3 regions of the Paenibacillus sp. FSL E2-0201 genome follow, and region 1 is predicted to be linked to each of the others. Evidence: a T-box and tRNA genes for the amino acid it is inferred to sense, from the RefSeq annotation. Region 1 holds a T-box; the other regions hold tRNA genes.
The links. A T-box is a leader RNA that pairs with one kind of tRNA and senses whether it is charged. The one in region 1 lies ahead of metG (methionine--tRNA ligase), so its partner is inferred to be a tRNA-Met.
Positions count from the first base shown of each region.

Region 2: it encodes a tRNA-Met, which carries the amino acid that the T-box ahead of metG (methionine--tRNA ligase) is inferred to sense. The anticodon was not compared.
Region 3: it encodes a tRNA-Met, which carries the amino acid that the T-box ahead of metG (methionine--tRNA ligase) is inferred to sense. The anticodon was not compared.

Region 1 is NZ_CP150154.1:3,969,172-3,972,422, forward strand. It holds gene metG (methionine--tRNA ligase) at 1-1,619, opposite strand, end outside; T-box leader at 1,664-1,925, opposite strand; gene NSU15_RS17990 (DUF4362 domain-containing protein) at 2,051-2,515, shown strand; gene htpG (molecular chaperone HtpG) at 2,577-3,251, opposite strand, start outside.
Region 2 is NZ_CP150154.1:904,955-908,205, reverse strand. It holds gene NSU15_RS04030 (YdeI/OmpD-associated family protein) at 1-381, opposite strand, end outside; tRNA gene NSU15_RS04025 (tRNA-Gly) at 484-554, opposite strand; tRNA gene NSU15_RS04020 (tRNA-Pro) at 567-640, opposite strand; tRNA gene NSU15_RS04015 (tRNA-Arg) at 671-747, opposite strand; tRNA gene NSU15_RS04010 (tRNA-Gly) at 756-830, opposite strand; tRNA gene NSU15_RS04005 (tRNA-Leu) at 837-920, opposite strand; tRNA gene NSU15_RS04000 (tRNA-Lys) at 936-1,011, opposite strand; tRNA gene NSU15_RS03995 (tRNA-Gln) at 1,019-1,093, opposite strand; tRNA gene NSU15_RS03990 (tRNA-Asp) at 1,110-1,187, opposite strand; tRNA gene NSU15_RS03985 (tRNA-Met) at 1,213-1,289, opposite strand; tRNA gene NSU15_RS03980 (tRNA-Met) at 1,361-1,437, opposite strand; tRNA gene NSU15_RS03975 (tRNA-Val) at 1,455-1,530, opposite strand; tRNA gene NSU15_RS03970 (tRNA-Glu) at 1,537-1,608, opposite strand; tRNA gene NSU15_RS03965 (tRNA-Ser) at 1,737-1,829, opposite strand; tRNA gene NSU15_RS03960 (tRNA-Asn) at 1,835-1,910, opposite strand; tRNA gene NSU15_RS03955 (tRNA-Ile) at 1,914-1,990, opposite strand; rRNA gene rrf (5S ribosomal RNA) at 2,048-2,164, opposite strand; rRNA gene NSU15_RS03945 (23S ribosomal RNA) at 2,237-3,251, opposite strand, start outside.
Region 3 is NZ_CP150154.1:5,847,206-5,850,456, reverse strand. It holds rRNA gene NSU15_RS26330 (23S ribosomal RNA) at 1-1,200, shown strand, start outside; tRNA gene NSU15_RS26325 (tRNA-Asn) at 1,262-1,337, shown strand; tRNA gene NSU15_RS26320 (tRNA-Ser) at 1,341-1,433, shown strand; tRNA gene NSU15_RS26315 (tRNA-Glu) at 1,452-1,526, shown strand; tRNA gene NSU15_RS26310 (tRNA-Val) at 1,582-1,657, shown strand; tRNA gene NSU15_RS26305 (tRNA-Met) at 1,675-1,751, shown strand; tRNA gene NSU15_RS26300 (tRNA-Asp) at 1,778-1,855, shown strand; tRNA gene NSU15_RS26295 (tRNA-Phe) at 1,863-1,938, shown strand; tRNA gene NSU15_RS26290 (tRNA-Thr) at 1,959-2,034, shown strand; tRNA gene NSU15_RS26285 (tRNA-Tyr) at 2,040-2,125, shown strand; tRNA gene NSU15_RS26280 (tRNA-Trp) at 2,132-2,205, shown strand; tRNA gene NSU15_RS26275 (tRNA-His) at 2,242-2,317, shown strand; tRNA gene NSU15_RS26270 (tRNA-His) at 2,358-2,430, shown strand; tRNA gene NSU15_RS26265 (tRNA-Gln) at 2,452-2,526, shown strand; tRNA gene NSU15_RS26260 (tRNA-Gly) at 2,533-2,607, shown strand; tRNA gene NSU15_RS26255 (tRNA-Cys) at 2,620-2,693, shown strand; tRNA gene NSU15_RS26250 (tRNA-Leu) at 2,708-2,786, shown strand; gene NSU15_RS26245 (AraC family transcriptional regulator) at 2,931-3,251, opposite strand, start outside.

The DNA.
Region 1 (3,251 bases):
CTATCCTCTTCTTCTTTAATACGACTTATATCAATTCGTTCAAACAACAATTGTAAATCAGTTATTTGTTGATAAGGGGGAACTGCGCAGGGCTGCCAATTCGGTTGTTCAAGCGATAAGAACCCCCTGATCTTCTCACAAGAAAAAGGTAGAAACGGATGCAGCAAACTTGCCAAATTAGCGATAATCTGAACGCAAGTAAATATTGTAGAATCACAGGCTTTCCGATCCTCTTTTACCTGAATCCAAGGCTTTTGCCGATCAAAATACTGATTTGCCTTACGTACATAAGAAAAAATATACTCCAGCGCATCCTTTAAATCTCCCGCTTCAATTAGGCGCCCTGACTCCAGATACAAGAGGTCAATATTGTCCCTCCACCCCTTATCTAATTCTCCCTTCGGCACTTTCCCTTCATAAAACTTATCCGCAAAAGCCAATGAACGATTCACAAAGTTACCAAATGCTCCAAGCAGCTCACCATTATGACTATAAATAAACTCTCTCCAGGAAAAATCCGTATCCCGCTTCTCAGGCCCGTTGGCAATTAAAAAATAACGAATAGAGTCAGGATGATACCGTTCTAGAATATCAGGTACCCAGACCGCCCAATTACGGCTAGTGGAGAACTTCTGCCCTTCAAGGGTTAAATATTCGCTAGATATAATCCGGTCCGGTAAATGTAACTCTTTTGCTCCTAATAAGACGGCTGGCCATATCAAGGTATGAAAAGGAATATTGTCTTTACCATGCACATAATAAGCGGTAATACCATCATTTTTCTCTGACCAAAATTCCTCCCAGCTCCCTCCAGATTGTGTAGCCCACTGCTTGCTGGCTGATAAATAACCACTTACCGCCTCAATCCAGACATAAATCTTCTTATCTTCAAATCCAGCTACAGGAACATTTACACCCCAAGATAAGTCTCTGGTTACTGCCCGATCCTGAAGCTCCTCCTTTAAATATCGTTTGGTCAGTTTTATTGCATTTTCTCTCCAGTGTACTGCTTCGTCTACATAATCAGTTAATTCAGATTGAAATTTAGATAAGCTAAGATAAAAATGTTCTGTCGGCCGTTCTGTCGGTGTATTCCCACATAATTTACAGACTCTGTCCAATAAATCGGCAGGGTCTAGAATCGTAGAACAATAATCGCATTGATCTCCACGCGCCCGCTGTCCACATACCGGACAAGTGCCTTCCACATATCTGTCTGGCAAAAATCGCTGGTCTACCTCGCAGTAACATTGCCCAATGGTTTTTTTATATAAATGACCATTCTCTAGCAGCTTCGCAAACAACTCTTGCACGACCTTATGATGCTGCTGTTGATCCGTTCGAGTATATAGATCATAACTAAATCCCAGCTGTTCAAAACACTTCAGAAACTCTTCGTGGTATCGACTTGCAAAAGCTTCGGGTGTGATCCCTTCATTAGCAGCCTGAACCGCTACAGGTGTGCCATGACAATCGCTGCCTGACACATATAAAACGTTATCCCCTTTGGAGCGAAAATATCGTGCCAGCACATCCCCAGGCAACACACTTGATAATCTCCCAAGATGTAAAGATCCATTCGCATACGGCCAAGCTCCGCCTATAAACACATTACTCATTAACCTTCTCCTCCTTTTTTTAGACAACAAAAAAACTCCCATCCACAAAGGACGAGAGTTCTACTCACGTGTTACCACCTAATTTTATAAATGCCTCATGACATTTACCTCTTCAGGTACGACGTTAATAAACGTTTATACCCTAGCACTATAACGGATGCAGGTTCCGGCGCAGCCTACAACCCAAAAGGTTTCGATGCGCAGCTCTGAGACCATATTCCCAAGGTTTTTCTTTACTCCTTTTCAGCGAACGGAGCTCTCTGTAGAAAGAATTGCCGTGGTACTCTTTCTCTTCTTTGCTTTTACATATTCAAGTTACAGGAAATAATACTCAATTTGTTGTTTATTGTCAATGCGAAACATCAAGCTCACTGTAACTTTTCCAGTTAATTTCCGTCTTTTATATAAATAAGTTACAAGGAGGTCCCTCAGTGAAAAAAGTAAATTTACTTGTACTCTCTGTTCTTTTACTAGCAGGAGTATGGGGTTGTTCCGATAATAAAGTTAATTCTGTTCCCAAAAGTGAACCCTATACTTCCAAAGAAGCCATCAGTAGGGGAGATATTGTTTCATTTAAAAAAGTGTACAACCTAGATAAATTCGAGCAATTTATAACTAATCTCTCCAGGAAAAAAGCAGACAATATACGCGTTACAAGTTACACAGATGAGGGTGATCCCATATTTAAGGATTTGAAGTTTGATGGCAGTATAATTAATTATAGCTATGATACTTCTAATGATGAATTTGGTGGGAGCAACAAAGATGTCAGAACCGATACTTGCTCCGAAGTGACGAGTAAAAAAAGCACACAAGGTGAAGTTATCTATTCGATCAGCGGTTGCACAAATAATGACTCTGAAATTGATTACTACCTTTTTCGCACAACAGAATGAAATACTGAAATAAAAAAGACCACCCAATCATAATACAATTGGATGGTCTCTGTACTTCATATTATTTCATGATTTTGCAAATATCATTGGTGAATTGAACAGGATCACTAACCTGTAGACCTTCGATCAACAGGGCTTGGTTGTACAGCAGGTTCGTGTATAAACCGAGCTTTTCTTTGTCGTTCTCTGCTGCCGCCTTCAAGGACTGGAATACTTCGTGATGGATGTTGATTTCGAGTACCTTGTCCGCTTGAACTTCTTGGCCATTCGGCATCGATTTCAAGATTTTTTCCATCTCGATGGTCAGTTCGCCTTCAGCAGAGAGACATACCGGATGAGTCTTCAAACGTTTGGAGGCTTTAACATTTTTCACTTTGCCGGACAGGATGTCCTTCATCGCTTCAAAAAGCTCCTTGTTTTCGTTCTCTTCCGCTTCCGTTGGCTTGTCCGCTTCGTCAGCTTCAATGCCAAGATCTCCGCTGGATACAGACTTAAATTCTTTTTCCTTATAAGACATGATCATCTTGATTGCAAATTCATCAATATCATCAGTGAAGTAGAGAATTTCATATCCTTTATCCGAAACAAGCTCAGTTTGCGGGAGTTTTTCGATTCTGTCGATCGACTCTCCGGAAGCATAGTAGATGTACTTCTGATCTTCTGGCATTCTAGACACGTATTCGTCCAGCGTTACCAGCTTTTTCTCCTTGGAGGAGTAGAACATCAGCAGATCTTG
Region 2 (3,251 bases), 3.1 Mb from region 1:
GATCCAAGATACATATTCCTTCTGATAAGAATAAGCCAGACCGTTGTAATAAGCTTCTGCCTGCTCATGGCTACTCAGCGCATCAAGGAAATCCTCTGGAGCTTCTACCTCTCGTAATTGATGATCCTGCTCCATCGTCACACGCACAATATCACCAGGTTGAGCTTTGGCTAGATCCCGTAGTTCTTTCTTTACCACCATAAAATACTTTCCGTTTCCATGGGGCATAAGCGTTCCTCTATAGGGGATTCCATTTACAGTTCCTTTTACCTGTACCCTGGACTTTGTTTCAAATATTTGTTCGGCATCAAAAGGGACGTTAAGATAAGTCCAGCTCCCACTTGCATCAGGTCGCACTAATTTAGCTTCGAATTCAAACATAGCTACCTCCTCAACTAAAAGCCCTAAGTTCTATTGTATCCATATGAATGTAACTATACAAAAAAACACCTGCCTATAATAGACAGGTGTTTCTTAATTATAAGCGGGTGATGGGAATCGAACCCACGCTATCAGCTTGGAAGGCTGAAGTTCTACCATTGAACTACACCCGCAAAGGTATAAAATCGGGATGACACGATTTGAACATGCGACCCCCTGGTCCCAAACCAGGTGCTCTACCAAGCTGAGCTACATCCCGTCAAAACATGTAATGACTTAGTAATAAAAATGGCGCGCCCTGAGAGATTCGAACTCCCGGCCTTTTGATTCGTAGTCAAACGCTCTATCCAGCTGAGCTAAGGGCGCAAAAATTATGGAGCGGAAGACGGGAATCGAACCCGCGACCCTCGCCTTGGCAAGGCGATGCTCTACCGCTGAGCCACTTCCGCAAAATATGGTGCGCGTGAAGGGACTTGAACCCCCACGTCGTGAAACGCCAGATCCTAAGTCTGGTGCGTCTGCCATTCCGCCACACGCGCACACTTTAAAAATAATGGTGAGCCATGAAGGACTCGAACCTTCGACACCCTGATTAAAAGTCAGGTGCTCTACCAACTGAGCTAATGGCTCTCATAAATGGCTGGGGATATAGGATTTGAACCTATGCATGACGGAGTCAAAGTCCGTTGCCTTACCGCTTGGCTAATCCCCAACAATAATTAACTAAATGGCGGAACCGACGAGATTCGAACTCGCGATCTCCTGCGTGACAGGCAGACATGTTAGGCCAACTACACCACGGTTCCACAGACATAATGCATAAATGTAAATTGGTTGCGGGGGCAGGATTTGAACCTGCGGCCTTCGGGTTATGAGCCCGACGAGCTACCGGGCTGCTCCACCCCGCGTCATTTAATAAGTATATACTATTCATTTACACTACGCCAGCTAGTCCCAAAACATCATGCTTAAGAAAATTTGGTTGCGGGGGCAGGATTTGAACCTGCGGCCTTCGGGTTATGAGCCCGACGAGCTACCGGGCTGCTCCACCCCGCGTCGTTCTTAAATGAATATGGTGGAGGCTGAGGGGATCGAACCCCCGACCCTCTGCTTGTAAGGCAGATGCTCTCCCAGCTGAGCTAAGCCTCCATGTTATGACCCGTATGGGATTCGAACCCATGTTACCTCCGTGAAAGGGAGGTGTCTTAACCCCTTGACCAACGGGCCATGCTAATAAACTTTATGGCGGAGAGAGAGATACTCTCACTACTATCGAGATTGCGAAGCATTCCTAACGAAGCTTATGCTTCAACGAACCACCAAGGCTTCTCATCCCTAACAGGGAAGTAAATTCATGGCGGAGAGAGAGGGATTCGAACCCTCGAGACGCTTGTGGCGCCTACACGATTTCCAATCGTGCTCCTTCGGCCAAACTCGGACACCTCTCCATAAATGGCTCCCCGAACAGGACTCGAACCTGTGACAACTCGATTAACAGTCGAGTGCTCTACCAACTGAGCTATCAGGGAATATGGTGGGCCTTAGTGGACTCGAACCACCGACCTCACCCTTATCAGGGGTGCGCTCTAACCAGCTGAGCTAAAGGCCCTTTTAAGACATACGAATATTAAGGGCAAAAAAAATACCACGGGTAATGTGGTTGTCCGCTTGGCGGCGTCCTACTCTCCCAGGACCCTTCGGTCCAAGTACCATCGGCGCTGGAGGGCTTAACGGTCGTGTTCGGGATGGGTACGCGTGGAACCCCTCCGCTATCGCCACCAAACGGGCATTACAGCGTAATGCTCAGGCTTAATCGCCTGAAAACTGAATCCGAATTGAATTTGCATTTTAAGTATAGGATAAGCCCTCGACCGATTAGTATTGGTCAGCTCCATGCATTACTGCACTTCCACCTCCAACCTATCTACCTCGTCGTCTTCAAGGGGTCTTACTAATTGGGAAATCTCATCTTGAGGGGGGCTTCACGCTTAGATGCTTTCAGCGCTTATCCCGTCCGTACGTAGCTACCCAGCCATGCTTCTGGCGAAACAACTGGTGCACCAGCGGTACGTCCATCCCGGTCCTCTCGTACTAAGGACAGCTCCTCTCAAATTTCCTGCGCCCACGACAGATAGGGACCGAACTGTCTCACGACGTTCTGAACCCAGCTCGCGTACCGCTTTAATGGGCGAACAGCCCAACCCTTGGGACCTACTTCAGCCCCAGGATGCGATGAGCCGACATCGAGGTGCCAAACCTCCCCGTCGATGTGGACTCTTGGGGGAGATAAGCCTGTTATCCCCAGGGTAGCTTTTATCCGTTGAGCGATGGCCCTTCCATGCGGTACCACCGGATCACTAAGTCCGACTTTCGTCCCTGCTCGACTTGTAGGTCTCGCAGTCAAGCTCCCTTATGCCTTTGCACTCTTCGAATGATTTCCAACCATTCTGAGGGAACCTTGGAACGCCTCCGTTACTCTTTAGGAGGCGACCGCCCCAGTCAAACTGCCCGCCTGACACGGTCCCCGTACCCGATTAGGGCACTAGGTTAGAACCTAGATACGATCAGGGTGGTATCCCAACGGCGCCTCCACCGAAGCTTGCGCTCCGATTTCTACGGCTCCCACCTATCCTGTACAGATCGTACCCAAATTCAATATCAAGCTGCAGTAAAGCTCCATGGGGTCTTTCCGTCTTGTCGCGGGTAACCTGCATCTTCACAGGTATTAAAATTTCACCGGATCTCTCGTTGAGACAGCGCCCAAGTCGTTACGCCATTCGTGCGGGTCAGAATTTACCTGACAAGGAATTTCGCTACCTTAGGACCGTTATAGTTACGGCCGCCGTTTACTGGGGCTTCGGTTCATAGCT
Region 3 (3,251 bases), 1.9 Mb from region 1:
ATGACCCCGTAACTTCGGGAGAAGGGGTGCCCCGGTAGTGTGAATAGCACGAGGGGGCCGCAGTGAAAAGGCCCAAGCGACTGTTTAGCAAAAACACAGGTCTGTGCGAAGCCGCAAGGCGAAGTATACGGGCTGACGCCTGCCCGGTGCTGGAAGGTTAAGGGGAGTGGTTAGGGGTAACCCGAAGCTATGAACCGAAGCCCCAGTAAACGGCGGCCGTAACTATAACGGTCCTAAGGTAGCGAAATTCCTTGTCAGGTAAATTCTGACCCGCACGAATGGCGTAACGACTTGGGCGCTGTCTCAACGAGAGATCCGGTGAAATTTTAATACCTGTGAAGATGCAGGTTACCCGCGACAAGACGGAAAGACCCCATGGAGCTTTACTGCAGCTTGATATTGAATTTGGGTACGATCTGTACAGGATAGGTGGGAGCCGTAGAAATCGGAGCGCAAGCTTCGGTGGAGGCGCCGTTGGGATACCACCCTGATCGTATCTAGGTTCTAACCTAGTGCCCTAATCGGGTACGGGGACCGTGTCAGGCGGGCAGTTTGACTGGGGCGGTCGCCTCCTAAAGAGTAACGGAGGCGTTCCAAGGTTCCCTCAGAATGGTTGGAAATCATTCGAAGAGTGCAAAGGCATAAGGGAGCTTGACTGCGAGACCTACAAGTCGAGCAGGGACGAAAGTCGGACTTAGTGATCCGGTGGTACCGCATGGAAGGGCCATCGCTCAACGGATAAAAGCTACCCTGGGGATAACAGGCTTATCTCCCCCAAGAGTCCACATCGACGGGGAGGTTTGGCACCTCGATGTCGGCTCATCGCATCCTGGGGCTGAAGTAGGTCCCAAGGGTTGGGCTGTTCGCCCATTAAAGCGGTACGCGAGCTGGGTTCAGAACGTCGTGAGACAGTTCGGTCCCTATCTGTCGTGGGCGCAGGAAATTTGAGAGGAGCTGTCCTTAGTACGAGAGGACCGGGATGGACGTACCGCTGGTGCACCAGTTGTTTCGCCAGAAGCATGGCTGGGTAGCTACGTACGGACGGGATAAGCGCTGAAAGCATCTAAGCGTGAAGCCCCCCTCAAGATGAGATTTCCCAATTAGTAAGACCCCTTGAAGACGACGAGGTAGATAGGTTGGAGGTGGAAGTGCAGTAATGCATGGAGCTGACCAATACTAATCGGTCGAGGGCTTATCCTATACTTAAAACGCAAATTCAATTCGGATTCAGTTTTCAGGCGATTAAGCCTGGTATGAATATTCCCTGATAGCTCAGTTGGTAGAGCACTCGACTGTTAATCGAGTTGTCACAGGTTCGAGTCCTGTTCGGGGAGCCATATGGAGAGGTGTCCGAGTTTGGCCGAAGGAGCACGATTGGAAATCGTGTAGGCGCCACAAGCGTCTCGAGGGTTCGAATCCCTCTCTCTCCGCCACAAATTTTTAATTAGTATGGCCCGTTGGTCAAGGGGTTAAGACACCTCCCTTTCACGGAGGTAACATGGGTTCGAATCCCATACGGGTCACCAAATTTTCACTTGATTTTGTATAGTGGACTTTGGTACAATAACAATTGTTGTTTACGGAGGCTTAGCTCAGCTGGGAGAGCATCTGCCTTACAAGCAGAGGGTCGGGGGTTCGATCCCCTCAGCCTCCACCATATTCATTTAAGAACGACGCGGGGTGGAGCAGCCCGGTAGCTCGTCGGGCTCATAACCCGAAGGCCGCAGGTTCAAATCCTGCCCCCGCAACCAATTTTCATCAAGTAATTATATCTTTTGGAACCGTGGTGTAGTTGGCCTAACATGCCTGCCTGTCACGCAGGAGATCGCGAGTTCGAATCTCGTCGGTTCCGCCATTTTCTTGGCTCGATAGCTCAGTCGGTAGAGCAGAGGACTGAAAATCCTCGTGTCGGCGGTTCGAATCCGTCTCGAGCCACCATGTAGTATACAACTTAATATGCCGGTGTAGCTCAATTGGTAGAGCAACTGACTTGTAATCAGTAGGTTGGGGGTTCAAGTCCTCTCGCCGGCACCATCTTTGGGGGATTAGCGAAGTGGCCAAACGCATCAGACTGTAAATCTGCTCACGTACGTGTTCGGTGGTTCGAATCCATCATCCCCCACCATTTTTTAGGGGCATAGTTTAAAGGTAGAACAACGGTCTCCAAAACCGTTGGTGTGGGTTCAATTCCTGCTGCCCCTGCCAATCTTTATCTAAAGTCTTTCTCTAAAGTTTAATATGGCGGTCGTGGCGAAGGGGTTAACGCACCGGTTTGTGGATCCGGCATTCGTGGGTTCAAGTCCCATCGGTCGCCCCATTTACTTTAAGAAGAACAGCAACAATATTAGTTTAATATGGCGATTGTGGCGAAGTGGTTAACGCACCGGATTGTGGTTCCGGCATTCGTGGGTTCGAGACCCATCAGTCGCCCCTTTTATTTTAAAATGTTATTGGGGATTAGCCAAGCGGTAAGGCAACGGACTTTGACTCCGTCACGCATAGGTTCAAATCCTATATCCCCAGCCATTTTATGCGGACGTGGCTCAGCGGTAGAGCATCGCCTTGCCAAGGCGAGGGTCGCGGGTTCGATTCCCGTCGTCCGCTCCAAATTTTTCATATGGCGCCATAGCCAAGTGGTAAGGCAAAGCTCTGCAAAAGCTTTATCCCCAGTTCAAATCTGGGTGGCGCCTCCATTAATTTCATATGTGCCGGCGTGGCGGAATGGCAGACGCGCTCGACTCAAAATCGAGAGGGAAACCGTGGAGGTTCGAGTCCTCTCGCCGGTATATCAAAAAGGTTAGTAAAGTTGCTAATACAAGCGACTTTACTAACCTTTTTTCTTTGTCTATGAACTTTTATTCTTAAGCCGTTGAATTAGAGACACTTCTAATTCAACGGCTTTTTTATGTGAAGCGGAGTGAATTGTAATTTTATTGACTGCTTAGTCGGAATGTCCGCGGTGTGAGACCTACCTCACGTTTGAACATATTGCAGAATTGAGCGTCATTCACAAACCCTGCAGCGGCAGATACTTCTGAGATATGCATTTGGGTATGTTGCAAGAGAGACTTTGCATAATCCAGACGTTTCAATAGTAGATAGCGAAGAGGTGAAGAACCGAATCGCTCTTTAAATAAATGGCGGAAACGATCATAGCTGTATCCAGACATCTCAGAGAGTGTTGCGACCGATAGCTTATGGCGGTAATGCTCATTCATATAGTTTAGAACATATTGGACTCTGTCTTCCGT